DNA from 2 places in the Nicoliella sp. ESL1120 genome. Region 2 is predicted to be linked to the other one. Evidence: a T-box and tRNA genes for the amino acid it is inferred to sense, from the RefSeq annotation. Region 2 holds a T-box; the other holds one or more tRNA genes.

Region 1 (14,624 bases), 500 kb from region 2:
ATAGTTAGTTTACATGTTTTAATTGTTATGATTATTTCGCTATTTCCAATTCCAGGTGGTGCTGGTGGTGCCGAATATAGTTTTGAAATGCTGTTCAAAAGTTACATTGTTAACAGTAGTAAATTGGTATTAGCGTTAATTTTATGGCGCATTTTAACGTATTACCTTGGATTAATTTTGGGGGCAATTGCGTTATTTATTAAACCTGATAAGGTAAATGAAATTGGTTCCAAGAATGGTAAATAATATATTTATAACAATTTAGTGGGGGCACTATACAATGTCTAGTCATATGAAAAAAGGAAATCGATTCCTAAACTCTAGGTTGGGTTTCTTTATCCTAGTATTATTTTTATTTTGGGCGAAAACTTATTTCGCTTATCAAGCTGAATTCACTTTGGGAGCAAAGGGATCTCTTCAGCAATTTTTATTGGTTGTGAATCCTTTACCTGCAGGAATCTTACTTTTTGGGATTGCATTGTACTTTAGGGGCAGGTTAGCATATTGGTTAATGTTGATTATGGATTTGATCCAATCAATTTGGCTGTTTGCTAATATTGTTTATTATCGTGAATTTTCTGACTTTTTAACGTTTGGGATTATTAAGGGATCAGGAGATGTTCAAAATAACTTAGGGAAGAGTTTAGCTGAAATTATTCATCCAATTGATTTCGTTGTCTTTTTGGATGTAATTATTTTAGTGCTCTTACTTTCTTTTAAGATTATTCGAATTGATAAGCGGCCCTTTAAGATTCGTAATGCATTTGCAGTTACTGTATTGTCGCTAGTTTTGATGTTTGGTGAGTATAGCATTGCGAATGCAGACCGTTCTGGGTTATTAACTCGTTCTTTTGATAATAATTATATTGTTAAGTACTTAGGGATGAACGAGTATGCTGCATTTAATGCTTATCAGACGCATAAGGAGAGTCAAACTAGAGCAAAAGCTAAGCCTAGTGATTTAGATAGTGTCTTGAAATACCTTAAGCATAATCGAGCAAAGGCTAATATTGATTACTTTGGGAAGGAAAAGGGGAAAAATGTATTTATTATTCACCTAGAAAGTTTCCAACAGTTTTTAATTGACTATAAAGTCGATGGTAAGGAAGTTACTCCAAATTTAAACAAGTTCTATCATGGAGAACATACAATTTCATTTGATAACTTTTATCATCAAGTAGCTCAAGGAAAGACTTCAGATGCTGAAATGATGCTGGAAAACTCTTTATTTGGGTTACCACAAGGTTCAGCAATGGTTACCTATGGAACTCAAAATACATTCCAAGCAGCTCCTGCAATTTTAGATCAACATGGTTATACAACTGCCGCAATGCATGGGGATGTTCCAAGTTTTTGGAATCGTGAAAATACCTATAAGTCTTGGGGATACCAATATTTCTTTGATTCAAACTACTTTAAGGAAAAACCATCATACAGTGTTGGCTATGGTTTAAAGGATAAAATCTTCTTTAAGGATGCTGCTAACTATATTCAACAGTTACCTCAACCATTCTATGCTAAATTGATTACTTTAACTAATCACTATCCATATATCCTTGATAAGCAAAACCAGGACTTCCCAGCAACTAAGACTGGTGATAATACTGTTGACCCTTATGTTCAGACTGCTCACTATTTAGACCAAGCATTTGGTGAATTTATGAACTATTTAACAAAGACTGGCTTATTAAAGAATAGTATTGTTGTCGCATATGGTGATCACTATGGAATTTCAAATAATCATCGGCCTGCAATTGCTCAATTACTAAAGAAAAAGAGCGTCGATAGTTATGATCTTGCTCAATTCCAAAAAGTTCCATTTATGATTTATGGAGACAATTTAGAGGGTAAGATTGATCATACTTATGGTGGCGAAATTGATGTATTGCCAACGATCTTACATCTATTAGGTATTAAGGATAATAAGACGATTCAGTTTGGACAGGATTTGTTGTCTAAAAAGCGTAAGCAAATCGTTGCATTTAGGGATGGTGACTTCATTACTCCTAAATATACCGTTGTTAGTGGTAGTGTCTATCTTACTAAGACTGGTAAGAAAATTAATCCAGATACAAAGCAAAAGAAACGAATTCAAGCAGATCAAAACCATGTTAATACTGAATTATCCTTATCTGATAAGGTTATTTTAGGTGACTTATTACGTTTTTATGATCTGAAGGACTTTAAGAAAGTTAACAGAAGTGATTATAATTATAAACCGAGTGCTGGACTTGCTAGCCTTAAGGAACGCAATAGCAAAGAACACACTAGCTTAATGGATGAAAATGGCGGTAAATCAACTATGAATGACTATAAAACAGATGCTCCTGAATTAAAAAAGTAAATTAGTTTAAAAAAGTAGTTGTCAAATTTAATATATTAGTGTAATATAAGAATCATCGTTTTGATAAGTTATCAATTCGGTGATTCTTATTTGTTTAACGACTTAAAATAATAAAAAAAGTTGTTGACAAACATTTGATGGTTTGATAATATATTAAACGTTGTCAAATAAGCAGCTGATGTGAGTTCTAATTATGACTTTCATCAGTTGAAAAATTCCTAAAAAAGTTCTTGACATTAATATTAGCTTTATGATAATATTAAGAAGTTGCTTTATTGGAATCAACGAAAGTAGATCTTTGAAAACTGAACAAAATTATGACAAAAATGTGTAAGGAACTTCATTTTAAATGAAGTACAAAAAACTTATGCGAAGTCAATTCGCTTTAAAATTAACAAAATTAAGAAGAGCTAACGTTAAGCTTTTCATCATAAGATGAGAGTTTGATCCTGGCTCAGGACGAACGTTGGCGGCGTGCCTAATACATGCAAGTCGAACGAACTTCCGTTAATGATAGTTGATGCTTGCATTAACTTGACTTAACATCGAAGTGAGTGGCGAACTGGTGAGTAACACGTAGGTAACTTGCCCTAAAGCGGGGGATAACATTTGGAAACAAGTGCTAATACCGCATAACAACAAAAACCGCATGGTTTTTGTTTGAAAGATGCGTTTGCATCACTTTAGGATGGACCTGCGGCGTATTAGCTTGTTGGTGGGGTAATGGCCTACCAAGGCAATGATACGTAGCCGACCTGAGAGGGTAATCGGCCACAATGGGACTGAGACACGGCCCATACTCCTACGGGAGGCAGCAGTAGGGAATCTTCCACAATGGACGCAAGTCTGATGGAGCAACGCCGCGTGAGTGAAGAAGGGTTTCGGCTCGTAAAACTCTGTTGTTAAAGAAGAACAAGTTTGATAGGAAATGATCAAGCTTTGACGGTATTTAACCAGAAAGTCACGGCTAACTACGTGCCAGCAGCCGCGGTAATACGTAGGTGGCAAACGTTGTCCGGATTTATTGGGCGTAAAGCGAGCGCAGGCGGTTTTTTAAGTCTGATGTGAAAGCCTTCGGCTTAACCGGAGAAGTGCATCGGAAACTGAGAAACTTGAGTGCAGAAGAGGACAGTGGAACTCCATGTGTAGCGGTGAAATGCGTAGATATATGGAAGAACACCAGTGGCGAAGGCGGCTGTCTGGTCTGTAACTGACGCTGAGGCTCGAAAGCATGGGTAGCAAACAGGATTAGATACCCTGGTAGTCCATGCCGTAAACGATGAATGCTAGGTGTTAGAGGGTTTCCGCCCTTTAGTGCCGCAGCTAACGCATTAAGCATTCCGCCTGGGGAGTACGACCGCAAGGTTGAAACTCAAAGGAATTGACGGGGACCCGCACAAGTGGTGGAGCATGTGGTTTAATTCGATGCTACGCGAAGAACCTTACCAGGCCTTGACATCTCCTGCAAAGCTAAGAGATTAGCCGTTCCCTTCGGGGACAGGATGACAGGTGGTGCATGGTTGTCGTCAGCTCGTGTCGTGAGATGTTGGGTTAAGTCCCGCAACGAGCGCAACCCCTATTATTAGTTGCCAGCATTCAGTTGGGCACTCTAGTGAGACTGCCGGTGACAAACCGGAGGAAGGTGGGGACGACGTCAAATCATCATGCCCCTTATGGCCTGGGCTACACACGTGCTACAATGGACGGTACAACGAGTCGCAAAACCGCGAGGTCAAGCTAATCTCTTAAAGCCGTTCTCAGTTCGGATTGCAGGCTGCAACTCGCCTGCATGAAGTTGGAATCACTAGTAATCGTGGATCAGCATGCCACGGTGAATACGTTCCCGGGTCTTGTACACACCGCCCGTCACACCATGAGAGTTAGTAATACCCAAAGTCGGTGCAGTAACCTCTTTTGAGGAGCTAGCCGCCTAAGGTAGGACTGATGATTAGGGTGAAGTCGTAACAAGGTAGCCGTAGGAGAACCTGCGGCTGGATCACCTCCTTTCTAAGGAATAATTCGGAACCTTACACAGTCATAGTTTTGTTTAGTTTTGAGAGGTCTACTCTCAAACTATGGAACCACGCTTCTTTGGGCCTATAGCTCAGTTGGTGAGAGCGCACGCCTGATAAGCGTGAGGTCGATGGTTCGAGTCCATTTAGGCCCATTATTAATCACTTGTTGATTAATTTAATTTAAATGGTATGGGGAATTAGCTCAGCTGGGAGAGCACCTGCTTTGCAAGCAGGAGGTCAGCGGTTCGATCCCGCTATTCTCCATTGACACGTAAGTGTCATAATACTTGGTTCTTTGAAAACTAGATAATATTTTAATTTTTCCAAATTATTGAATTGTATTAAATACAATTTCAACCGAGAACACCGCGTTATTTTGAGTTTTTTAAATTAGTTTTATTCGTATTTACTCAATTAACCAAATACCACTACGTGGTAATAGGTTAAGTTATTAAGGGCGCATGGTGGATGCCTTGGTACTAGGAGCCGATGAAGGACGGGACTAACGCCGATATGCTTCGGGGAGCTGTACGTAAGCTTTGATCCGGAGATTTCCGAATGGGGAAACCCAATAAATTTAATCGTTTATTATTCAATGACGAATTCATACTCATTGAAAGGCAGACGTGGGGAACTGAAACATCTAAGTACCCACAGGAAGAGAAAGAAAATTCGATTCCCTCAGTAGCGGCGAGCGAACGGGGAACAGCCCAAACCATCGAGTTTACTCGGTGGGGTTGTAGGACTGAACATTTGAGTTACCAAAGAATTAGATAGTCGAAAGATCTGGGAAGTTCTGCGACACAAGGTGATAGCCCTGTAGACGAAATCTAATTCCCTCAGTTCAGGATCCTGAGTACGGCAATACACGTGAAACATTGCCGGAATCCGGGAGGACCATCTCCCAAGGCTAAATACTCCCTAGTGACCGATAGTGAACCAGTACCGTGAGGGAAAGGTGAAAAGCACCCCGGAAGGGGAGTGAAATAGTTCCTGAAACCATGTGCCTACAAGCAGTTAGAGCCCGTTAATGGGTGATAGCGTGCCTCTTGCAGAATGAACCGGCGAGTTATGATAACATGCAAGGTTAAGATGAAAAGTCGGAGCCGTAGCGAAAGCGAGTCTGAATAGGGCGATATAGTATGTTGTGATAGACCCGAAACCAGGTGATCTACCCATGTCCAGGCTGAAAGTGTGGTAAAACACACCGGAGGGCCGAACCCGTGTACGTTGAAAAGTGCTGGGATGAGGTGTGGGTAGCGGTGAAATTCCAAACGAACTTGGAGATAGCTGGTTCTCTCCGAAATAGCTTTAGGGTTAGCCTTGGAGTCGAGAATCATGGAGGTAGAGCACTGTTTGGGTGAGGGGCCCGTCTTGGGTTACTAAATTCAGATAAACTCCGAATGCCATTGATTTATATCCAGGAGTCAGACGATGAGTGATAAGATCCACCGTCGAAAGGGGAACAGCCCAGACCACCAATTAAGGTCCCTAAATATATGCTGAGTGGAAAAGGATGTGGAGTTGCATAGACAACTAGGATGTTGGCTCAGAAGCAGCCACCATTTAAAGAGTGCGTAATAGCTCACTAGTCGAGTGATTCTGCGCCGAAAATTTACCGGGGCTAAGCATATTACCGAGATTGTGGACGCAACTTATGTTGCGTGATAGGAGAGCGTTCTAAGGGCAATGAAGCCAGACCGTAAGGACTGGTGGAGCGCTTAGAAGTGAGAATGCCGGTATGAGTAGCGAAAGATCAGTGAGAATCTGATCCACCGAATGACTAAGGTTTCCTGGGGAAGGCTCGTCCTCCCAGGGTTAGTCGGGACCTAAGCCGAGGCCGAGAGGCGTAGGCGATGGATAACAGGTTGAGATTCCTGTACTAGTTAACTATGTTTGACCGATGGAAGGACGTAGGAGGCTAAACGTAGCATCCTGTTGGATATGGATGTTCAAGCACTAAGTCAGGTATTGAGTCAAATGCTTAATACCGTGTTGACAAGGTGTGATGAGGACCGAAATTTAGTAGGGAAGTCGTTGATGTCACACTACCGAGAAAAGTTTCTAGTTAGTAGTTAACTACCCGTACCGCAAACCGACACAGGTAGTCGAGGAGAGAATCCTAAGGTGAGCGAGTGAACTCTCGTTAAGGAACTCGGCAAAATGACCCCGTAACTTCGGGAGAAGGGGTGCTGCACTATGTGCAGCCGCAGTGAAAAAGCTCAGGCGACTGTTTATCAAAAACACAGGTTTCTGCAAAATCGTAAGATGAAGTATAGGGGCTGACGCCTGCCCGGTGCTGGAAGGTTAAGTGGATGAGTTAGCTTCGGCGAAGCCCAGAAACGAAGCCCCAGTAAACGGCGGCCGTAACTATAACGGTCCTAAGGTAGCGAAATTCCTTGTCGGGTAAGTTCCGACCCGCACGAAAGGCGTAACGATCTGAGCACTGTCTCAACGAGAGACTCGGTGAAATTGAGATACCTGTGAAGAAGCAGGTTACCCGCGACAGGACGGAAAGACCCCATGGAGCTTTACTGTAACTTGATATTGGGTGTTTGTATAGCTTGTACAGGATAGGTAGGAGCCATAGAAGTCGGGACGCTAGTCTCGATGGAGGCATTGGTGGGATACTACCCTCGCTGTATGAACACTCTAACCCGCACCACTGATCGTGGTGGGAGACAGTGTCTGGTTGGCAGTTTGACTGGGGCGGTCGCCTCCTAAACAGTAACGGAGGCGCCCAAAGGTTCCCTCAGAATGGTTGGAAATCATTCGACGAGTGTAAAGGCAGAAGGGAGCTTGACTGCGAGACATACAGGTCGAGCAGGGACGAAAGTCGGGCTTAGTGATCCGGTGGTACCGTATGGAAGGGCCATCGCTCAACGGATAAAAGCTACCCTGGGGATAACAGGCTTATCTCCCCCAAGAGTTCACATCGACGGGGAGGTTTGGCACCTCGATGTCGGCTCATCGCATCCTGGGGCTGTAGTTGGTCCCAAGGGTTGGGCTGTTCGCCCATTAAAGCGGTACGCGAGCTGGGTTCAGAACGTCGTGAGACAGTTCGGTCCCTATCCGTCGCGGGCGTAGGAAATTTGAGAGGAGCTGCTCTTAGTACGAGAGGACCGGAGTGGACATACCGCTGGTGTACCAGTTGTGCCGCCAGGCGCATCGCTGGGTAGCTATGTATGGATGAGATAAACGCTGAAAGCATCTAAGTGTGAAACCCACCTCGAGATGAGATTTCCCATTCCTTTATGGAAGTAAGACCCCTGAAAGATGATCAGGTAGATAGGCTGGAAGTGGAAGTGCAGTGATGCATGGAGCGGACCAGTACTAATTGGTCGAGGACTTAACCAAGTAAGGTTGTTCTCACGGAAGAATAAGATATTATCTAGTTTTGAGAGAACGAAGTTCTCGCAGTTAAATAGTGTGGTGATGATGGCCAGAAGGATACACCTGTTCCCATGTCGAACACAGAAGTTAAGCTTTTGAACGCCAAAAGTAGTTGGGGGATCGCCCCCTGCAAGGATAGGACGTTGCCACGCTTTATGGAGGATTAGCTCAGTTGGGAGAGCATCTGCCTTACAAGCAGGAGGTCACAGGTTCGAGCCCTGTATCCTCCATTCATGAAAATAATCATGTTTGGATTTATAAATATTTTTTAAAGGCTTTTATGCCGACTTAGCTCAGTTGGCAGAGCATCTGTCTTGTAAACAGGGGGTCGGAGGTTCGAATCCTCTAGTCGGCATTGCTGCGGAAGTAGTTCAGTGGTAGAACATCACCTTGCCATGGTGGGGGTCGCGGGTTCGAATCCCGTCTTCCGCTTTGCCAATTCATTATTATGCCGGGGTGGCGGAATTGGCAGACGCACAGGACTTAAAATCCTGCGGTTAGTGATAACCGTACCGGTTCGATCCCGGTCCTCGGCACTTTTGCACCCATAGCGCAACTGGATAGAGTGTCTGACTACGAATCAGAAGGTTGTAGGTTCGACTCCTACTGGGTGCATATATTCGGGAAGTAGCTCAGCTTGGTAGAGCACTTGGTTTGGGACCAAGGGGTCGCAGGTTCGAATCCTGTCTTCCCGATTGAATAAAATTTCAATAGTTTTATTTATAGATCGCGGTGTAGCTCAGCTGGCTAGAGCGTCCGGTTCATACCCGGGAGGTCGAGGGTTCGATTCCCCCTGCCGCGATAGTGACTTGGACCTTTAGCTCAGTTGGTTAGAGCCGACGGCTCATAACCGTCTGGTCGTAGGTTCGAGTCCTACAAGGTCCATTAAGACCTTTAGTTTTAACTTCAATATGGAGGATTACCCAAGTGGCTGAAGGGGGCGGTCTTGAAAACCGCTAGGCGTGTCAAAGCGCGCGAGGGTTCGAATCCCTCATCCTCCTTTTTTATTATCGCGGGATGGAGCAGTTCGGTAGCTCGTCGGGCTCATAACCCGAAGGTCGTTGGTTCAAATCCAGCTCCCGCAATTATGGTCCGTTGGTCCAGTTGGTTATGACGCCGCCCTGTCACGGCGGAGATCACGAGTTCGAGTCTCGTACGGACCGTTCCATATGGCTCGGTAGCTCAGTTGGTAGAGCAACGGATTGAAGCTCCGTGTGTCGGCAGTTCGATTCTGTCCCGCGCCATTTAAAATTAAATACCATATTATGCGGGTATAGTTTAGTGGTAAAACCATAGCCTTCCAAGCTATTGTCGCGAGTTCGATTCTCGTTACCCGCTTTATATGGGCCTATAGCTCAGTTGGTGAGAGCGCACGCCTGATAAGCGTGAGGTCGATGGTTCGAGTCCATTTAGGCCCATATGGAGAAGTACTCAAGTGGCTGAAGAGGTGCCCCTGCTAAGGGTATAGGTCGCGCAAGCGGCGCGAGAGTTCGAATCTCTCCTTCTCCATTTTATATGACCCGTTGGTCAAGTGGTTAAGACACTGCCCTTTCACGGCAGTAACATGGGTTCGAATCCCGTACGGGTCATTTTATATGACGACTAAAAATAAAATAATATTATCGCGGGATGGAGCAGTTCGGTAGCTCGTCGGGCTCATAACCCGAAGGTCGTTGGTTCAAATCCAGCTCCCGCAATTATGGTCCGTTGGTCCAGTTGGTTATGACGCCGCCCTGTCACGGCGGAGATCACGAGTTCGAGTCTCGTACGGACCGTCATAAATAAAAGAGGATTGATCTGACCCCTATAGGTTGGACTAATACTTTTTGCTAGGATATCAATCCCAAATATTGATTTGGTGATTGGTATCCTAGTTTTTCTTTTAATCTATTGTTATTGTAATCCTTAATCCATGTTTTCATCGCATTGATTAAGGATTTTTTGGTATCATAATGCGTATTCATCATTTCAATTTTCATGATATGGAAAAATGATTCCATTTGAGCATTATCTAAACATGTCCCCTTACGGGACATGGACTGAATAGCTTCATATTTGTTTAGTGTTTGAACCCAACTATGACTCTGGTATTGAATTCCTTGATCACTATGCACAATTGAATGCTTAACAGTGTTCTGGATTCTTTTTAGTGCCTGGTTCAACGGCTTTAATGTTAGTTCAACTGTTGGATGGCTGCTAATTCCATATGAAATGATTTTATCAGAATATAAATCCATCACTGGAGAAAGATAAACCCGATGGTTTATATCTTCATTTCCATATCTAAATTCACTTACATCTGTTGTTATCTTCTCTCCAAAACTATTAGATGAAAAATCACCATTTAAAACATTATCAGCAACATGGCCTACTTGGCCATGGTAAGAGTTATATTTACGTTTTCTTTTTCCAAATAGTTGGCACTGTAAACTGTATTTTTGCATAATTCTCTGGACTCTTTTGTGATTAACATGGTATCCATTATTGTTAAATAATGCTGTTATTCTTCTATAACCATAAGCAGGATGATCCTTAACAGCCTTTTTCACCTCAGTATCAAACTCATCATTTATTTTCGAAAGCGAAGCTTTTCTATGATGATAATAACTACTTTTAGGGAATGAAATTGATGATAATATTCTAGAAATTGCAACATCACTAAATTTTTTCACTAATAAATCAATACTTTCGTATTGATTATTAGTGCTTAGTAATTTTTCATAGGATAGTTTAATCGATAAAGCTAAATTTTGCTTTTTTAACAGTTTAATTTGCTTTACAGCGCTATTTGTGAGAACATTCTTTTGATGGGACTTACGTTTATTCATTAAATATAGGCTTCCATTCTCTAATCTCCGTTGCCATGTAAAGATGCTCGACGGAGATGCAATATTAAAATGAAGTGCTGTTTCTGGATACGACTTGTGGTAGAGGTGCATCCATTTCAGCACTTTTAATTTATACATATAAGAATATTCTTGATTATAATGTTTTGCAATAAGCGCTTTTTTACCAAATTTTTTATACGTCTTTACCCACGAGTAGATTGTTGCAACACCCTTAATGCCATATTTATGGTTCAACGTAGTTGATCCAACTCCAGAAAGGTATTCTAAAACAACTTTCAATCTAAATTCATAACTATATTTTGCCAAAATAAAGACCCCCGTATGCTGAACATTTTCTGTCCAACATACGGGGGTCTCTTCAGATATCTTAGTTGATATCCTCTTTTATTTAACATAATGATAAATAGTTTCAAAGTAATTAGTATTAATTTCATCTTTGAAGTTAAATAAGTAATCAGCAGTTTTATTACGATACCAATTAGCAACTTTTTTATCATCATTCCATGTTGTTAAAATGACACGTTTAGATAATTTATTATCTGTATATAAGGAATAAATTGAGCTCATTCCATCTGGTAATGAATTGTTATTAATAACATTATTAATTTTAGCATCCAAAATCTTTTGTTGATTTTCGTCTAGATCAACACTAATATAACTAATCGAATCATGCCAATTGTCATTTCCCATTTGACTAATTACGCTATAGTTAATGGGACTATTAAAAATAGTTTTTTGATTAGATAAATCAATTAGTTCAAAACTATCAAAATTACTAATTGAATTAAAAAGCAGTAGTTCATGACTTTTATTTTGATTCATGATGTTTTCTAAATAACTTTTACTACCAAAAGTGACATAAATGTTAGCTATCATTTTCACTCCCCCTTTACATATATTATACTAGTAACTGAATATATTAAAACAAAGGAGCATTATGATTATGAAAGTAAGGGTTCTTGGATTTTATGGAGGCTATCCTACCAATGGGATTGGAACTAGTAGCTATTTAGTTCAAAGTGGTGATTTTAACCTTTTATTGGACTGTGGAAGCAATGCATTAAACGAGCTACAAACCGTTATTGATCCACTAAAGTTAGATGCTGTAATTTTATCACATTATCATCATGATCATACTGCTGATATTGGTGTTTTACAGTACTATTGGCAATTGAACCCAGATGGTCGTAAAGAGCCAGTTTTACCCATTTACGGGCATACTGAAGATCCAATTAATTTTGCAACTTTAAATTGGGCAAATTCAACCGAAGGAATTGGATATAATGATATAAATCCAATAACAGTTGGGCCATTCACAATTTCATTTTTAAGAACCCATCATCCAGTTCCAGCATTTGCAATGAGAATTATTGATAAAGATGGAAAAGTTTTAGTTTTTACTGCTGATACTAGTTATTTTGACGGATTAATTCCATTTTCTCAAGATGCAGACTTATTAATTACCGATACAAATTTCTTTGCTGCCAAAAAGGGTTTAAAATGGCATATGACATCAAAAGAATCAGGGGATCTTGCTAAAAATGCGAATGTAAAGAAACTAATGCTTAGTCATTTACCACAAAAGGGGGACTTAAAACAGCTTGTAGAAGAAGCTAAGCTACAAACTGGATCTAATTGCGAAGTTTATAGAGCAATTCAAGATGAAACAATTATTTTATAAAAAAAGTGCTAATAGCTTTTATTTTAGTATGAATGTGAGATAATAGTAATAGTATTTTATTGTGCTAAGGAGGTGCTCATCTATGGAAATGGATAGAATTAATGACAATACCATCAGAGTTCTAATTAACAATGATGATTTAAGTGCTCATGGCATTACCGTACTAGATCTATTAGGTGACCATAAGCAAATTGAAGAATTCTTCTATAGCATTTTAGATGAAATTGATACTGATCATCAGTTCCAAGGTGACAACGAAGCTTTGACTTTTCAGGTATTACCAAATAAAAATGGGCTTGAATTATTTATTAGCAAAGCTGATCCAGATGATCCGGATAAAACTCGTCGAACTAATGACACGGTTACTGATTATATTAAAAATCAACTTCAAAATCGTGATGTAAATGATTTATCAGATATTTTTGATGAAGATGATTCTTCAAAAGAAAATGAAAATGAGATTGAAAAACCACGTCGAAGAACTTCTTACGAAGATTTAATTGTTGTGTTTAATTCCTTTGAAGATTTTATAGCATTATCAAAGCGATTAAGAATTGAGAGTGGTTCTTCTAATTTATATCTTTATGATGGTAAATACTATTTAGAAATGATGTTTTTCCGTAATCTTGATGGTTCGGGTGATGAGGTTCTTGATAATCAAATTGCTTTATCACTTGAATTTGGAAATAAGGCTAACGTTACTTCAGAAGTATTAAGTGAATATGGTAAAAGAATCATGGATACTAGTGCGTTAGAGCTAGCTAGATATTATTTTAAAGATTAATATTTAACTTATTGATAAGGACTGATTTCGATAATTTATCGAAACCAGTTTTTTTTTTATTTTATCCGATAGGGTGTTGCTTTAATTGTTTCTTCATTACTAATAAGCAAAATGGTTAGCGCCGAATTTACGATGTTTTATTCATTATATTTGAGCTTTTTCCCGTACTTTTTAGTGGAGGGATCAATAAAATGTTAATTGCATATAATGAATTTGGTAAAATGATTTCAGCTGATGATGTTGATATCAATAATGAATCTTTTTATTGTGTTAGTTGTAAAGAACCATTGATTCTTAAAAGGGGTTCAATTAAAGTTAATCACTTTGCACATCAAAGAGGCAGTGATTGCTCTTCATTTAGCGAAGGAGAGACATCTGAACATTTAATTGGAAAAAAACAATTATTTAATTTTTTTAAATTCAGCAACCCAATTCTAGAACATTATTTTAATAATTTAAAACAACGTCCAGATATTTTATTAGAAAATAATTTAATAATTGAATTTCAATGTAGTCCAATAAGTAACAAGCGACTATTAGAAAGGTTGTCAGGCTATCATTCAATTAATCATCAATCAATTTGGATTCTTGGACTACCATATTTAAAGAGAAATAATAGTTATAAAAAGTTAAAACAGTTTTTAAGATATAATCGTAAATTAGGATTTTATCTTTTGTACTGGGACTTTAAACGGGAACAAATGGAAATTCATCATCATGTTCGATTAATAATTGGTAAACTTGATTATCAAATAAAATTTATATCAAATTTCCAAGAATTCAAAATATTTATCAACCAAGATATTAAAGGTAATATTGATATAAACTTTAAGATGTTGAATGATAGATTGGTTAATAGAATCAAGGCAATGCAAAATTCGTTAATTTATAATCAAAATCGGTTAGATTCGATTCAAAATTTATGTTATGAAAATGGATTTAATATTGTGGGATATCCAATATTATTAGATTTTCCAATTATTGAAGCACCGATTATGGGTAAAAAATTAATTCAATTTAAAATTGTAATGTTAATATATCTAAAGATTTATAGATCGGTCAAAATTAGTGATTTAATAAACAAGGTTAATGCTTTTATTGGGATTGATCAGCATTTTTGTATGATAGATAATAGTGTTATTAACTATTTTATATTGAGGATTTTAAGTTTTTGGGATGAACAAGGGGTAGTTAATTTGAATCAACAATCTGTTATTCTAAAACAGATGCCAAATTGGTATGCTTCTTATGATTTAAAAATTGCTGCCCTGTTAGACAAAAAAGGGAATTAGCCCAATCGCTAATTCCCTAAATAATGTGTAAATTCGGAGTTATGTTATTTTTAACTATTTTTTGTTTTTCGTTGAATAATCCGTCTCTTTTACAAATATTAAACAAATCTTTATAATTAACTTGGTTCATTAAAATACCTGATTCAAAGGAATCACAGTCAAAGATAACTGCAGATGCTGGTTCTTTAATATTCATTTCATTAGCTAATTTTTGATCAGCCTTAAATGCATTAATTGCAAGTTCTGATCTACGATCCTCACTAAAC
Region 2 (14,624 bases):
ATCGCAGCAACCAATATCAGGGCAATTGATAACCATTTATAAATTTTTTTCATGTTATCCCTCCCTACTTAATTGGTTGAACCTTCAGCATATCATCTGCAACCTTCTTAGCAAAATCCATATCATGAGTAATCACGATTTGGGTCACTTCAGTTTGTTTTAAATCAATAATAATTTTAGCAACTTCATCCCTTAAATTAGGATCAAGCGCAGACGTTGGTTCATCATAGCAAATAATCTTTGGATTCATCGCAAGGGCCCGAACAATTGCGACCCGTTGCTTTTGCCCACCAGATAGTTGGAATGGGTAAAGCGATTCCTTACCATCTAGGTTCAATTTATTGATTAATGCCTGTGCCTTTTCACGTGCAGTCGCCTTATCTTGTTTTAAAACTAACTCGGGAGCTAACGTAATGTTTTGCATTACCGTTAAATTAGGAAATAGTTGAAAATCTTGGAAAACGACCCCCACTAAATTATTTTCAGTTGCTGATGGATCAAATCGTTGCCCATCTAATATAAATTCGCCGCCATTAATTTTTTCTAATCCGCTAATACAACGTAGCAAGGTCGTTTTCCCAGCTCCAGATGGTCCTACGATACACATAATCTCATTATCTTTGATTTCAGCATTTAAGCCATCAATAATTGTTCGATCACCATATTTTTTAGTAATATTTTTTAATTCAAGCATTTGTGATTCCCCCTTTTTAATTATTTCCAGTAACTATAGTGTTTTTCAACCCGCCGTAAAATGAACGTCAAAATGGCAGTTAAAGCTAAGTAAATAATGGCAACTAGTACCAATGGTAATAAGGTAACGTCACGTGCAGATGCAACGTTTCCGGCTCTAAGTAAATCTCCGATTCCAATGACATAAACCAATGACGAATCTTTGACGAGGTTAATTACTTCGTTACCAATCGATGGAATTACAATTTTAACCACTTGTGGCACGATAATCTTTCTAAATGTTTGCCAATATGATAATCTCAATACCCGTGCGCTTTCGTATTGGCCTGCAGGGATCGATTGTAATCCCCCTCTAAAGATTTCGGCAAAGTATGCAGTATAATTCAAAACAAAGGCAAACAGTGCCGCATCAAATCGTGGAAAAACAATTTGAATCCCAGGCATCATTGGCAATCCATAGAATACAAAGATCAATTGTAGTAGTAGTGGGCTTCCCCGCATGATCCAAACATAAAATTCCAGTACCGCTTTTAACGGCTTAAATTTGGAAATTAATCCAACCCCAGCAACGATTCCTAATGGAATTGAAAAAATAAGGGTCAAAAAGAAAATTTGGAGGGTCATTTTAACCCCTGATAGTAGTGATGGTAAAATCTCAATAATATAATTAAGCATTTAATTAGCTCCCTTCTATAAATAAAAACGTCCTCCTAGAAATTAATCTAAGAGGACGTGTCCAACGTGGTTCCACCTCAATTTATAGCCTGCTCAAGCAAACTACCTTAGTGAGTTTAGTAAATAAAAAAAGTCCTCTTAAGTCAGGGACTTAAGAGGACGATTTAATCGTGGTTCCACCTCAGATTTTTCCATTGCTCACACAATGAAACTCAATGAGTTTATTTACTAAACTACAACAATAACGCGTTAAAACGGTAATCTCCTAATAATTTTCAGAGATAACGACTCACAGGCGTGAAAGATTCGCATTATTCATCTACATCTCATCATCGTAGATTTTCTGTGGAATAATGATGAACAAATTCCTGATCAATGTCTTTAATTTAATTAATGGAATTATAAAACATTATCATCATTTCGTCAAGATTTACCTTAATCTTTTTTAGAAAATAGGTTCCCTAGTTTATTCCAAAATGATTTTTTGGACCCACTCGTTTCTTCAATTTGCATTAACGGAACGGTTTCACCATTAACCCTTCTTGCAATGTTTCGATAACCCTGTGAAGCTTGATTATCAGGATTCATTACAATTGGTTCGCCATGGTTAGAAGTACGAATTACGGCATCATCATCGACAACAATTCCCAACAATTGAATGCCCAAGTGTTGAGTGATTTCATCAATATCCATTGTATCGCCGTTTTCCATCATGTTTTTTCTAATTCGGTTGATAATCAGCTTTGGTTGTTCCTTAAGTGGATGTTGTTCTAATAGTCCGATTACTCGATCAGCATCCCGAACCGCAGAAATTTCTGGAGTCGTGACCACAATTGCACCATCTGCACCCGCAACTGCGTTTAAGAATCCCTGTTCGATCCCAGCAGGACAGTCAATAAATACGTATTCAAATTCCTGTTTTAATTCAGAAACGATTCCCTTAACTTGTTCGGGATTTAAAGCGTTTTTATTGGTATTTTGTGCTGCAGGCAAGACGTATAGGCTATCGAATCTTTTATCCTTAACTAATGCTTGACGTAATTTAGCACGACCGCTAGCAACGTCAACAATGTCATAGATAATTCGATTATCTAACCCTAAAATAACATCTAGATTACGTAATCCGATATCCAAGTCCATTAGACAAACTTTTTTACCCATCAGGGCTAAAGCTACCCCCAGGTTTGCAGAAGTGGTCGTTTTACCAACCCCACCCTTACCAGAGGTAACGACGATTGCTCTCCCCATTACATAATTCCTCCAATTCGATTGTAAAATTTAGGGTTAATTTTTTTTAACTCCTTTATTTTACCATAATCTAATGTGTGCAAATCATTTACATATGCAACATTTTGAAAAGAACCACCAATTTGTTTATCAGCAACGATATCAAATTGTTCACCAATTCTTATTTGTTGCGCATTATGTAAATCACCAACGATTAATCTATCTTCAGAATTAGGGAAACCAGCTTGAACGATTCCATAAACGCTTCCTAAAACATAGATATTACCGTTAGTAACTAATTTACCACCTTCATGAATCGTTCCCAAGAATAACACATCACCAGTTGCTTCAAAAACCTGGCCATTTCTAATCGTTTGCACAATAACATGAACGTTTTCCGATTCCTTAATTTGATTAGCACGTTCAATCGTAATCACTTCACTGCTAATTTGATTGATCAATAAGTGCTTATAATTATTAAATAGTTGCCGAATGTTATTCAATTGTTCTTTAGAAAGTAATCGTTTCCCAGTAACAATGTCTAAATGCATTCGCTTAGTTGGATAATCATGATCCAATTGGTTCAGCATTACTTCTAATTCACTAAGAATCGCTGTCATTGACGCCGATTCATCTAACACTACTTCATAACCATTTTTAGTCCCTTTTAAGCTAACTGCTTTCAAATCAATTTCCCCCTATGACTTTTCCCGATAGCGGTTAAATAACACTGAAATCGGGTAATAAGTGATAATAAATAGAACTAGATTAAATGCAAGGCTAGGTCCCAAAACAGACACTAAAAAATTGGATACCGTAATATTAGCTAGATGAACAAAGCGATTTGCAAAAAATGAAAATGACATTGTCAACGTAAGCCCAATGAAATAAATTAAAAATCCAGAAATAAACGTTGCCGATAGATAACGATATAGGAATCGGCTAATGTAAATTGTAAGTGGGAGGATAAATAAAAAGACCCCCAACGTTCCAAAGTAGAACAAGTCCATTATAAATCCAACCAAAGCTGCCCATAATCCCAAGTGTAAATTAATTTCATTTTCAAATAGCAAGCCAAAGATCAACCATAGTAATGTTAAATTGGGAACAAACGACTGGGCACCAAATAACTGTTTACTAAAAATTTGACTAACTGATCCATCTAAGCAAAATGCAACGTATAAGCCAATGGGAAATAAAAACCTTAGTGGTGAATTCCTTAGCATTTCAATCCCCCCTACTGAGCACGACTAGCTACTGTCACTGCTTCGATATCATTTAGATCGGCAGCAGGGCTAATATAGATCTTGTATGACAAACCATAGTCATCAGTTGAAACCTTAGCCACTTTTCCAATGTATAGACCCTTAGGTGTGATTCCACCTAATCCACTAGTATATGCCCGTTGGCCAACTTTAATCTTAGATTTAGTCGTAATATTGCCCATTTCAACTAACCCAGTTGTTTTATTGTAGCCAGAAATAATTCCGTTGACGACCTTTCCGTTAGTGGCATTCACCTGAATCGCAAAACGGTTCGTCGCTGCATTATTATTAGTAATCAATTCAACTTTACTATTAGTTTTATTGACTTCAGAAACCCGTCCAGCTAATCCAGTATCGACTAATACTGGCATATTTTTTTTAACGCCCGCATTTGCACCACGGTTAATAATAATTTGATTTTGCCATGATGAAGGGGTTCTCGTAATTACAGCTGCATTAATCGCTTTATAGCTAGTAAGCGTATCGTTTAATTTTAATTGACTCTTTAATTTGGCATTTTCACGTTGTAACGCTTCATCACGAACCTGAGTTGAAGTAATCTCGTTAACCCGTTTACTTAGAATTTGGTTTTCTTGATAGGTGTTCAACAAGCTACCGATCGAACCAAATCCATTGCTTATAATATTCACTGGTGTTGACACGACAGTATTAGTGAATCCAGCAACGTCATTACCAAATTGTTGGATTAACGGCGGAGTGGCTTTACGATTCCGCACCGCAACTGAAAACGTCATTAAGCCAATACTGATAACAACGCACACCATGACAATTACCAATTTTCGATTGGAGAAAAATTTGTGCATAATTGCCCCTCCATAAATTTTGATTTATAAAAACAAAAGCGGGAAGCATAAGCCCTCCCGCAGTGATTGTTTTTTTATTTTTTCTTCATTACGTCAATACTCTTTAGTGATTCACCAGTTCCGATTGCGACACAATCAAGCGGGTCTTTAGCAATTGATACTGGAACCTGAGTTTCATCTGAAATAACTTCAGCAAGATTTTTAAGTAATGCACCCCCACCGGTAAGTACGATCCCATGATCGATAACATCGGCAGCGATTTCTGGAGAAGTTTCTTCAAGCGTTTCCTTAACGGTTCCGATAATTTCCAAGATCGGTTCATGAATGGCAGTCGAAATGTCTTCAGCTGATATTTCAACGGCCTTTGGTAAACCAGTAAGCAGGTAACGACCACGTACGGTTGTTCCTTCGATGTTCTTAGCATCTTCTAATGATGCAGAACCAATTTCCCATTTAAGCCGTTCGGCAGTTCTTTCACCGATCAATAAATTATGCTTTTTACGAACATAAGTAGCAATCGCTTCGTTAAGCTTGTCACCAGCAACACGAACTGAGCGGCTAGAAACAATTCCACCCAGTGAGATTGTAGCAACGTCAGTAGTTCCACCACCAATATCAACTACCATGCTACCAGTTGGATCCATGATTGGTAATCCAGCACCAATCGCAGCTGCAAATGGTTCTTCGATTACATAAGCATCACGAGCTCCTGCAACCCGAGTAGCATCAATAACTGCACGTTTTTCAACTTCAGTAATCCCACTTGGTACACAAACCATAACATATGGCTTACCACTTGAATGCCCTAAGGTCTTAGCGATGTAGTACTTCAACATAGCTACAGTGGTATCGTAATCAGCGATTACCCCATCTTTCATTGGGCGAATTGCCTTGATACTAGCAGGTGTTCTACCGATCATATTCCGAGCTTCTTCACCAACTGCCACAATTGAGCCAGTTTTAGTATTTTTAGCAACAACGGAAGGTTCTCTTAAAACAATTCCCTTTCCTTCAACATACACAATGGTATTAGCTGTCCCTAAATCAATCCCAATGTTTTTTGTTCCAAATCCAAACACGACGTTCATCCCTTCGTATTCATATATACTAATATGAATTTATCATTTTTAGTATATCATATTTTCTTCAACTTGAATTAAATCACTCGTGATTAATTTTAACTAAATTAACACTAATAATAAAAGGTTTTTCAAATAACTTAATCTTAAGTTAAACAATTAGTTATCAATCTGTAAATAATGCTCGCACATCAGATATAAAGTACAACGATCCAGTGATCAATAACACATCATCTTGGCCCATTTGACTAGTCACTCTTAAAATGGCTTCCTTCCAATTATTCACGAATTCAATTTGATTGACCGATTCAACTTTACTAACGATTGTTGATAAATCTGCTGCGGAGCGCTTATTAGGTCCCTCAAATTCGGTTAAAACTAAATGCACATTTTTAATTTGTGCAAGCGCTTCAATCATTGGTAAATATTGTTTATCTGCTAATATAGCAAGTATAATATAAATTTCACGATCTGAAAAATGATTTTTAATATTTTTTTCAATTTCTTTGATGGCGGGCATATTATGAGCTCCATCAATAATCACTAGGGGCTGATCGTTTAATTTTTCAAACCGTCCTGCCCACTGGGTATTTAGGATGCCCGCTTTGATCATTTTATTGTTAAACGGAGTCTTTTGCTTATTCATCAAGGTGATAAACGCTTCAATCGCTACTGCTGCATTATCGATCTGAAAATCACCCATCATATTCAAAACGATCCCCTTGATTTGTTCATTCTCACTCGCGAAATCAAATTGTTCATGCCAACCTGCAATCGAATGGGGATGAACATCAAAATCGGTCCCTAACATCTTAATGTCAGAATGTTCATCCGTGGCACGGTCGATAATAACCTTTCGGGGCCCAGGTTCAATCCTACCAATTACCACGGGAACGTTCGGTTTGATAATGCCTGCTTTATGCCCTGCAATCGATTCCAATGTATTGCCCAAAAATTGCATGTGATCATACCCGATCGTGGTAATCACTGATAAGTCAGGAGTGATCACATTCGTTGAATCATTATCACCACCGATACCGACTTCGACAATCACAACATCTGCATGGCCCTCCGCAAAGTAAGCAAACATCATTGCGGTCAAGACTTCAAATTCGGTCGGTCCTTCGTTTGGCATTGCTGCATCGATTTCTGCAACGATTGGCTGTACCTTTTCAACTAAGCGCACAATTTCATCATCACTGATCGGGGTGCCATCAACACTGATCCGCTCGTTGAACCGCACTAAAAACGGCGAGGTGAACGTGCCGACCGTAAGTCCGCTTTCTTGAAGCAGATTACTTAAAAATGCTACGACCGAACCCTTCCCATTCGTACCAGCAACATGGATCGCATGAATTTGCCGCTCTGGATGACCAAGTTTTTCCATTAATATTTGCATTCGTTGCATCGTCGCATCTTTGTGTGCCTTGACCCGTCCGTGAATGTAGGCTAGTGCTTCTTGATAGTCCATTGTTTTTCGTTCCTCCCTACAAAAAAGCCCCGTAACATCGACTGCCCGGGGCTTAGTTGCTAAATCATAATTAATTATTGTGCTTTTAGATCGGCTTGGCGTTGCTTGGTTGCAGCTAACTTCGCCTTGTTATCTTCTAGCTTTTCACGTTCTGCATTAACCACTGCTTCGGGGGCGTTTTGCACGAAACGTTCGTTCGCTAATTTCTTTTCAGCACGTTGAACTTCAAAATTAAATTGTTCAATTTCACCATCCAAACGCTTGATTTCATCGTCTAAATTAACTAATTCTGCTAATGGGATGCTGACTTCAGCATCAGTCATCACACTCGTCATCGCTAACTTAGGCACTTGAACGTCACTACCGACTTCTAGGGTCTTAGGGTGACAGAAGCGTTCGATGTAGCCTTGGTTGCCTTCAAAAATGTCCTTTAGGTTTTGGTTGTCAGTCTTAATTAAGATGTCGACCGCACTAGACATTTTGGCGTTGGCTTCGGAACGAATATTTCTAACAGCCTTGATCAAATCAATGAGGCTATCCATATCAGCTTCTGACTTAGGATCATTAAAGTCAGGGTGGTCAACTGGGTATGCAGCAACCACTAATGACTTGCCTTCATGTGGCATTGTTTGCCAGATGTTTTCAGTTACGAATGGCATAATTGGTTGCAATAACCGTAATGTTTGGTCTAAGACGTAGGCTAATACGTTACGGGTGTTTTGCTTAGCTTCTTCATCGTCACCAGTAAGGGTTTCCTTACTCATTTCAATGTACCAATCACAGAAATCATCCCAGATGAAGTTGTAAAGCGCCCGCCCAGCTTCACCAAAGTTGTACTTATCAAATTGATCAGTCACTTGGTTGACAAGGCCGTTTAGCTTGCTTAGAATCCAGCGGTCAGCCAAGTTCCATTGGGCTGGGTCTGGTAATTCAGGTTTTTCCATGTCACCTAAGTTCATGATAACGTAACGACTGGCGTTCCAGATTTTGTTAATGAAGTTCCAAGCGGATTCGATCTTCGCGTAACTGAACCGCACGTCTTGTCCTGCCGTAGAACCATTAGATAAGAACCACCGCAATGCATCGGCACCGTACTTATCGATCACGTCCATTGGATCGATCCCGTTACCAAGCGACTTACTCATCTTGCGACCCTGTTCATCACGAATCAAACCGTGGAGTAAGACATCCTTGAATGGCCGGCGACCGGTAAATTCAAGACTTTGGAAGATCATCCGAGAAACCCAGAAGAAGATGATGTCATAACCAGTAACTAACGTGTTGGTTGGGAAGTAACGCTTGAAGTCTGGGGAATCAGTGTCTGGCCAACCCATGGTTGAAAATGGCCATAGTGCCGATGAGAACCAGGTGTCTAAGACGTCGTTGTCTTGTTCCCAGTTTTCGATATCCTTAGGTGCTTCTTCACCAACGTAGGTTTCACCAGTCTGCTTGTTGTACCAAGCAGGAATCCGATGGCCCCACCATAGTTGACGGGAAATAACCCAGTCATGGATGTTGTCCATCCATTGTTCGAAGGTGTGTTCGAATCTTTCTGGCACGAAGTTAACCCGATCATCTGTTTCTTGGTTCTTCAAGGCTTGTTCAGCAAGTGGTTTCATCTTAACGAACCATTGGGTCGAAAGGCGGGATTCAACTTGGACCCCGGTTCTTTCGGAATGCCCAACAGCGTGGACGATTGGGTCGACCTTTAACATGTAGCCGCCAGCTTCCAAGTCGTCAGTCATCGCCTTACGAGCTTCAAAACGGTCCATGCCCTTGTACTTACCAGCATTTTCATTCATCGTAGCGTCTTCGTTCATCGTGTTGATCCGCTTCAAGTCGTGACGGTTACCAACGTTAAAGTCATTGGGGTCGTGGGCAGGCGTGATCTTAACCATCCCAGTCCCAAATTCCTTATCTACGTATTCATCGGCAATGATTGGAATTTCACGATCAACTAATGGCACTCGAATGTGCTTGCCAACGATGTCCTTGTAACGTTCATCGGTTGGGTTAACGGCCACCGCCACATCCCCAAACATCGTTTCTGGACGGGTGGTTGCGATTTCGATATAGTCCTTACCGTTGAAATCAGTTCCATCGGTGAATGGATACTTAACGTGGTAAAAGGCACCCTTGTCATCCTTATGGATAACTTCGATATCGGACAATGCGGTCCGCGCCTTTGGATCCCAGTTAATGATGTATTCACCACGGTAGATGAGACCCTTCTTGTAGAGGGTCACGAACACCTTGCGCACGGCAGCTGATAGACCATCATCTAACGTGAAGCGTTCCCGACTATAATCAAGGGAGAGGCCTAACTTACCCCATTGTTTCTTAATGGTTGCGGCATAGTCATCCTTCCATTCCCACACCTTTTCGATGAACTTTTCGCGTCCTAAGTCATATCTGGTGATGCCTTCGCTATTGAGCTTAGCTTCAACCTTCGCTTGGGTCGCAATTCCAGCATGGTCCATCCCTGGCAACCAGAGTGTATCATAGCCTAACATCCGCTTTTGGCGAATTAAAATATCTTGTAAAGTCGTATCCCAAGCATGGCCTAAATGCAGTTTTCCAGTAACATTAGGCGGCGGAATTACGATTGAATATGGTTTTGCTTTTTGATCACCACTAGGTTTGAAGACATCTTCATCAAGCCATTCTTGGTATTGGCCATCTTCAACTGCATTATGGTCATACTTTGGTGGCATTTTAATATCCTTAGTCATAAAAAACACCTCATTTAATTTTAAATTTTGCAAACAAAAAAGCACTTCGTCGAATAGGACGAAGTGCTTCGCGGTACCACCTAAATTAAACCGATCAAATCGATTTCTCTCATGTGACAGCTTAACGGGGTCAACCGAATTTACCTACTAGGCTTCAGTAAATCAACTCCCAAGGTACCTTCATTTAAAATGATGAAAACCCTCGCAACGATGCAGGTCTCTTTCTGGACACCAATTTAAATTACTCTCTTGTTCGCAGTATTTTACTTCTTGGTAACTATCATAATCAATCAGAGTCTAATCGTCAACTAATTTTATAATAATTCTGAAAATACATCTTGATTTTGGTTTAAGAATTCTTCGCCTGGCTTGATATCAGTAACCTTAATCCCAGCAATGGCCTTCTTGGTCAAAGCATCCACGTCAATGTAAGTTTCATAATGACGGGTCTTTTCAAGGTCTGGCTTGGTTTTAGGCGAAGGCGGCGTGAAGATGGTACAACAATCTTCAAATGGCATGATTGAAAGATCGTAAGTGCCAATTTTTTCAGCGATTCGGATAATTTCAGTCTTATCCATCGATACCAGTGGCCGTAATACGGGCAGGTTCGTCACGTCGTTAATGGCCATCATGCTTTCTAAGGTCTGCGAAGCTACTTGCCCTAATGATTCACCAGTAAAGACCCCTTTACAGTGCCGATTGCGGGTGATTTCAGAAGCAATCCTAAGCATCATCCGCCGTTGAATCGTCATCAAATAACCTTCTGGGACCTTTTCCTTCACCGTTTCTTGAACTTCCGTGAATGGCACCTCGATAAATTGGATATTACCACCGAACTTCGCCACTTGAGAAGTTAGTTCCTTGGCCTTTGCTAAGGCTTGCGGGCTAGTATATGGTGGACTGAAGAAATGGATCATATCGACCTTGACCCCGCGCTTCATAGCAAGGTAGGTCGCCACTGGTGAATCGATCCCACCAGATAGCATCATTGTTGCCCGACCACCTGTTCCAACTGGTAGTCCTCCCGCACCCTTGATCGTTTCACTGGAGAGAAAGATTCCATTCATCCGAATTTCCACTCGAATCTCAATGTCTGGTTGCTTCATCTTGGCCTTGATGCCCTCAATATTCTCGATGATGTAACCACCCATTTTATCGTTAATATCATAGGTATCTAGTGGATAGTTCTTGTCTTGTCTGATCGTGTTGATCTTAAAGGTCATGCCTGGTTGGTATTGGTCCTTGACCATTTGAAGCGCCACTTCCTTGGCATGGTCAATATCTTTATCCAACTTGATCGAAGGTGACAGTGTCTCAATTCCAAACACCCCTTCGAGCCGTTCGATTACCTTATCGTAATCCTCTCCATGAAGATCCACGTGCAAGCGATCTTGTTGGGGATTAACGTGGATATCCTTGAAATCATGCAACACATGGCGAATGTTCTTCCCTAGTTGCTTAATAAAGTCTTTCCGATTCTTACCCTTGGTGGATAATTCACCGTATCTGACCATAATTTCACTATATTGCATTAGTACCTCCTTAGCTTAATTTGCTAAATTTCTTGTATAGTTGATCAAAAACGCGGTTAAATTCAACTGCTTCTTCGATTGTATTATTTGCATCCAATGATACACGCACCGCACTAGTACATAGTTCTGTCGGTTCTTGCATTGCAGTCAACGTCGCTGATGGCACATGATCCTTTGAAGAACATGCACTCGTCGTCGAAATGTAAATATCATGGTCTTCGAATGCATGGACGATCGTTTCACCACGGACCCCTAAAATTGAAAAACATAGAATGTGGGGAGCGAAATTAGGTTGATTTTTAGAAAAAATCGTTACCTTATCAAAGTCCTTAATGTGGTTATAAATCGTTGATTTAATATCAGCTTGTTTTTTGGCCTTGGCTTTTTCATCGGTCAACAAGAGTCGGACCGCCTTAGCCATTGCAGCGATTGCTGGCAAGTTTTCAGTCCCACTTCTGAGGTTGTGTTCTTGGCCTCCACCAGTCATTAATGGCGCAATTTTCTTTCCAGCGCGCTTGTAGATAAAGCCAATTCCTCGAGGGGCATGAAACTTGTGGCCGGAGAACGTGATAAAGTCAACGCGGTCATTCATGATCAAATCAGAAATGCCCTTTCCGATTCCCTGCACGGCATCAATGTGGTAATGAATACTAGGGTAGTCATTTAACACTTCAGCCGCCTCTTTAATTGGCTGAATCGTTCCAATTTCATTATTAACGGCCATGATCGACACTAAAATCGTATCCTTGCGAATCGCCGCTTTTAGATCAGCGATTGAAATCCGCCCCTCCTTATCAACAGGAAGGTAGGTAACATCATACCCTAATTGTTTGAGTTGTTCACAAGTTTCATGAATCGCTGGATGTTCAACAGCAGTCGTAATGATATGCTTACCAAACTTCCGTTTTTCAATGGCAGTCCCCTTTAAGACCCAATTATCACCCTCAGTTCCACCACTGGTAAAAAAGATTTCATTTGATTGAACACCTAATAAATCAGCAATTTGTTTGCGTGATTGATTCAATAAATTAAATGCTTCTTCACCAAAGCGATGTAAACTAGAAGGATTCCCCCAAATCTTATCACTTACTTGATCGTAAGTATTTAATACTGCAGGATCAACCTTAGTAGTTGCACTATTATCAAAATAAATCATAATAAACCTTCTTTTAAATTATTAGTCCGGCCAATTTAAAATTCTAACTTTATATTATAACAGAAAAAAACCATTTATGTTATTAGATTAACATAAATGGTTACTTTTAGTTAGCTAATTATTTATGACGATAATAAGCATCTTGAATTCTTTGATAAATCGAAGGATCGATCGTATTCAAAGCCGTTACGATTACGTTTAAACTTTCTTCGTACTGATACTCCCTATCGAATAAATAATGAGCCCGTTGACTTGCTTGTGCAATATCAGGATGGCTATTGCGATAGCGGTTCGCATATTGCATCATTTGCTCAGATAATACTGCGCTATCTAATAGCGTATTCGTTCGTTCCAATAAATTATCGACGTCGGACTTAATTACACTAATTTGCTCGTTGATGGTGTCCATACTAATTTTAGTTTGATTCATATCTTGGGATAGTTGTTGAATTTCGCGACTAACCAATGTATAGGCATCCATATAATCATCTGGAATCCCAGGCAAATTGAGATTTTCCATTTTTCGCTTCATGGTGTGCATTTGCAATTCAAAATTTTGGATGGCATTTACGGCTGCTTCTTCTTCTTCGTTTAAATTAGAAACGGAAGCGTCAATTTCTCTTTGTTGAGCCTCAATTTGACTTAACGCTTTTTTAGCATCACTAATGTGTTCCGAAATTTTAGAATAAACAGCATCATTATCAGCAATTGATTGTAAATCATTTTGATTCGTGATGTCGATTGCTTTGATTTGTTCTGCTAATTCACGGGTCGTTTCAATTTCTTGATGATCTAAATCATAGTTCTTATCAAGTTGTTTCAACTCACTCATCAAAGCAATATTTTGCTTTTGGGCGTGTGAAATAAACGCTGAAATAACATCAATTTGTTTTTGGACGCGCTTTTTAGAAGTGATTTCTAATTCCATCGCATCGTAGAGTTGATCGATCATTTTATCAATTTGATGATTGCTGCTCTTAGTTTGGGCTAACTCTAAATCCTTTAAGTTATCTAAGCTCTTTTGAATTTGTTGATTAACAAATTCAATCGCTCCCTCAATGTTATCATCAGCAAAATGATACCCAGCAGCGACCATCTCTTGATGCCCCTGCTTAATTTCTGCAACTTGTTCTGGATACTCAGCGGTCAAACTTTTGTAGATCTTAGGAATTTCATCTAAAAAAGCCTGTAATTGATCAGTTTGCCCAGATAATTCTGGTAATTGCTTTTCAGCACTTTCATAATCACCAGATTCAGATAATTCCTTAAACTGACTAAACTTTTCTTCCGCCTTAGTCAAACGAATTTCCAAGTTGTCAGTAGTGGGACCATAAAGATAGTTCTTACTAAGCAATGTTGAATGCATCTGCTTGTATTTTTGATTCAAATCCTGAATGATTTTTTGATGACGCTTATCCAAATCCTTAATTTGAGCTAATCCCGCTTGAATCATTTGCACCCGCTGGGTAACATCACCGATCAATCGATTGATTGAATGGTAAATTTGATTCGTCCGTAAGAAATTCAAAGTCTTGCTAATCTTGATTGCTTCTTTTAGATGTTCAGTAATCGTAACGAAATCATCACTAATGATTTCTTTGTACCCTTCATCATATCCATTCAATTGCTCCAGGGTTTCTCCGGATAGATTCATTTTTTTAGCATCATCCAGTTCATCTTGAATTGGCACTGATTGAACCTGCTCGAACTTAGCTTCAAGCACCCTCATTTGTTTTAATATGTAATGTTGGTAAGCAACAATTGCAAGATAGATGACTAGGACTACCACTACAATCGCAACCAATATCCCTACAGCTGAATTTTCCATATACGCTCCCACACCTTTGTTAAACATAAATAGCCGTTTTAGTTTATTTCTCGTCCGTAAATTGATACTATTCATTATATTATAGCCAATATTGAGATAAAAATCACTAATCAATTAAAATTATAACATATGATATTTTTTT

The links. A T-box is a leader RNA that pairs with one kind of tRNA and senses whether it is charged. The one in region 2 lies ahead of ACSYTE_RS05725 (valine--tRNA ligase), so its partner is inferred to be a tRNA-Val.
Region 1: it encodes a tRNA-Val, which carries the amino acid that the T-box ahead of ACSYTE_RS05725 (valine--tRNA ligase) is inferred to sense. The anticodon was not compared.

What each region holds. Positions count from the first base shown of each region.
Region 1 is NZ_CP196383.1:809,909-824,532, forward strand. Features, by position in the region: gene ACSYTE_RS03385 (lysylphosphatidylglycerol synthase transmembrane domain-containing protein) at 1-246, shown strand, start outside; gene ACSYTE_RS03390 (LTA synthase family protein) at 281-2,344, shown strand; rRNA gene ACSYTE_RS03395 (16S ribosomal RNA) at 2,776-4,351, shown strand; tRNA gene ACSYTE_RS03400 (tRNA-Ile) at 4,438-4,511, shown strand; tRNA gene ACSYTE_RS03405 (tRNA-Ala) at 4,551-4,623, shown strand; rRNA gene ACSYTE_RS03410 (23S ribosomal RNA) at 4,801-7,716, shown strand; rRNA gene rrf (5S ribosomal RNA) at 7,788-7,904, shown strand; tRNA gene ACSYTE_RS03420 (tRNA-Val) at 7,910-7,982, shown strand; tRNA gene ACSYTE_RS03425 (tRNA-Thr) at 8,035-8,107, shown strand; tRNA gene ACSYTE_RS03430 (tRNA-Gly) at 8,113-8,184, shown strand; tRNA gene ACSYTE_RS03435 (tRNA-Leu) at 8,203-8,288, shown strand; tRNA gene ACSYTE_RS03440 (tRNA-Arg) at 8,294-8,367, shown strand; tRNA gene ACSYTE_RS03445 (tRNA-Pro) at 8,374-8,447, shown strand; tRNA gene ACSYTE_RS03450 (tRNA-Met) at 8,481-8,554, shown strand; tRNA gene ACSYTE_RS03455 (tRNA-Ile) at 8,564-8,637, shown strand; tRNA gene ACSYTE_RS03460 (tRNA-Ser) at 8,666-8,753, shown strand; tRNA gene ACSYTE_RS03465 (tRNA-Met) at 8,764-8,837, shown strand; tRNA gene ACSYTE_RS03470 (tRNA-Asp) at 8,842-8,915, shown strand; tRNA gene ACSYTE_RS03475 (tRNA-Phe) at 8,924-8,996, shown strand; tRNA gene ACSYTE_RS03480 (tRNA-Gly) at 9,020-9,090, shown strand; tRNA gene ACSYTE_RS03485 (tRNA-Ile) at 9,097-9,170, shown strand; tRNA gene ACSYTE_RS03490 (tRNA-Ser) at 9,174-9,261, shown strand; tRNA gene ACSYTE_RS03495 (tRNA-Glu) at 9,270-9,341, shown strand; tRNA gene ACSYTE_RS03500 (tRNA-Met) at 9,376-9,449, shown strand; tRNA gene ACSYTE_RS03505 (tRNA-Asp) at 9,454-9,527, shown strand; gene ACSYTE_RS03510 (IS3 family transposase) at 9,582-10,907, opposite strand; gene ACSYTE_RS03515 (hypothetical protein) at 10,986-11,477, opposite strand; gene ACSYTE_RS03520 (MBL fold metallo-hydrolase) at 11,545-12,282, shown strand; gene ACSYTE_RS03525 (adaptor protein MecA) at 12,365-13,066, shown strand; gene ACSYTE_RS03530 (competence protein CoiA) at 13,258-14,358, shown strand; gene ACSYTE_RS03535 (DsbA family protein) at 14,375-14,624, opposite strand, start outside.
Region 2 is NZ_CP196383.1:1,309,852-1,324,475, forward strand. Features, by position in the region: gene ACSYTE_RS05680 (amino acid ABC transporter substrate-binding protein) at 1-53, opposite strand, end outside; gene ACSYTE_RS05685 (amino acid ABC transporter ATP-binding protein) at 65-694, opposite strand; gene ACSYTE_RS05690 (amino acid ABC transporter permease) at 715-1,368, opposite strand; gene minD (septum site-determining protein MinD) at 1,804-2,616, opposite strand; gene ACSYTE_RS05700 (septum site-determining protein MinC) at 2,616-3,281, opposite strand; gene mreD (rod shape-determining protein MreD) at 3,294-3,821, opposite strand; gene mreC (rod shape-determining protein MreC) at 3,833-4,684, opposite strand; gene ACSYTE_RS05715 (rod shape-determining protein) at 4,759-5,763, opposite strand; gene ACSYTE_RS05720 (bifunctional folylpolyglutamate synthase/dihydrofolate synthase) at 5,930-7,234, opposite strand; gene ACSYTE_RS05725 (valine--tRNA ligase) at 7,309-9,966, opposite strand; T-box leader at 10,018-10,232, opposite strand; gene thiI (tRNA uracil 4-sulfurtransferase ThiI) at 10,281-11,498, opposite strand; gene ACSYTE_RS05735 (cysteine desulfurase family protein) at 11,509-12,654, opposite strand; gene ezrA (septation ring formation regulator EzrA) at 12,773-14,509, opposite strand.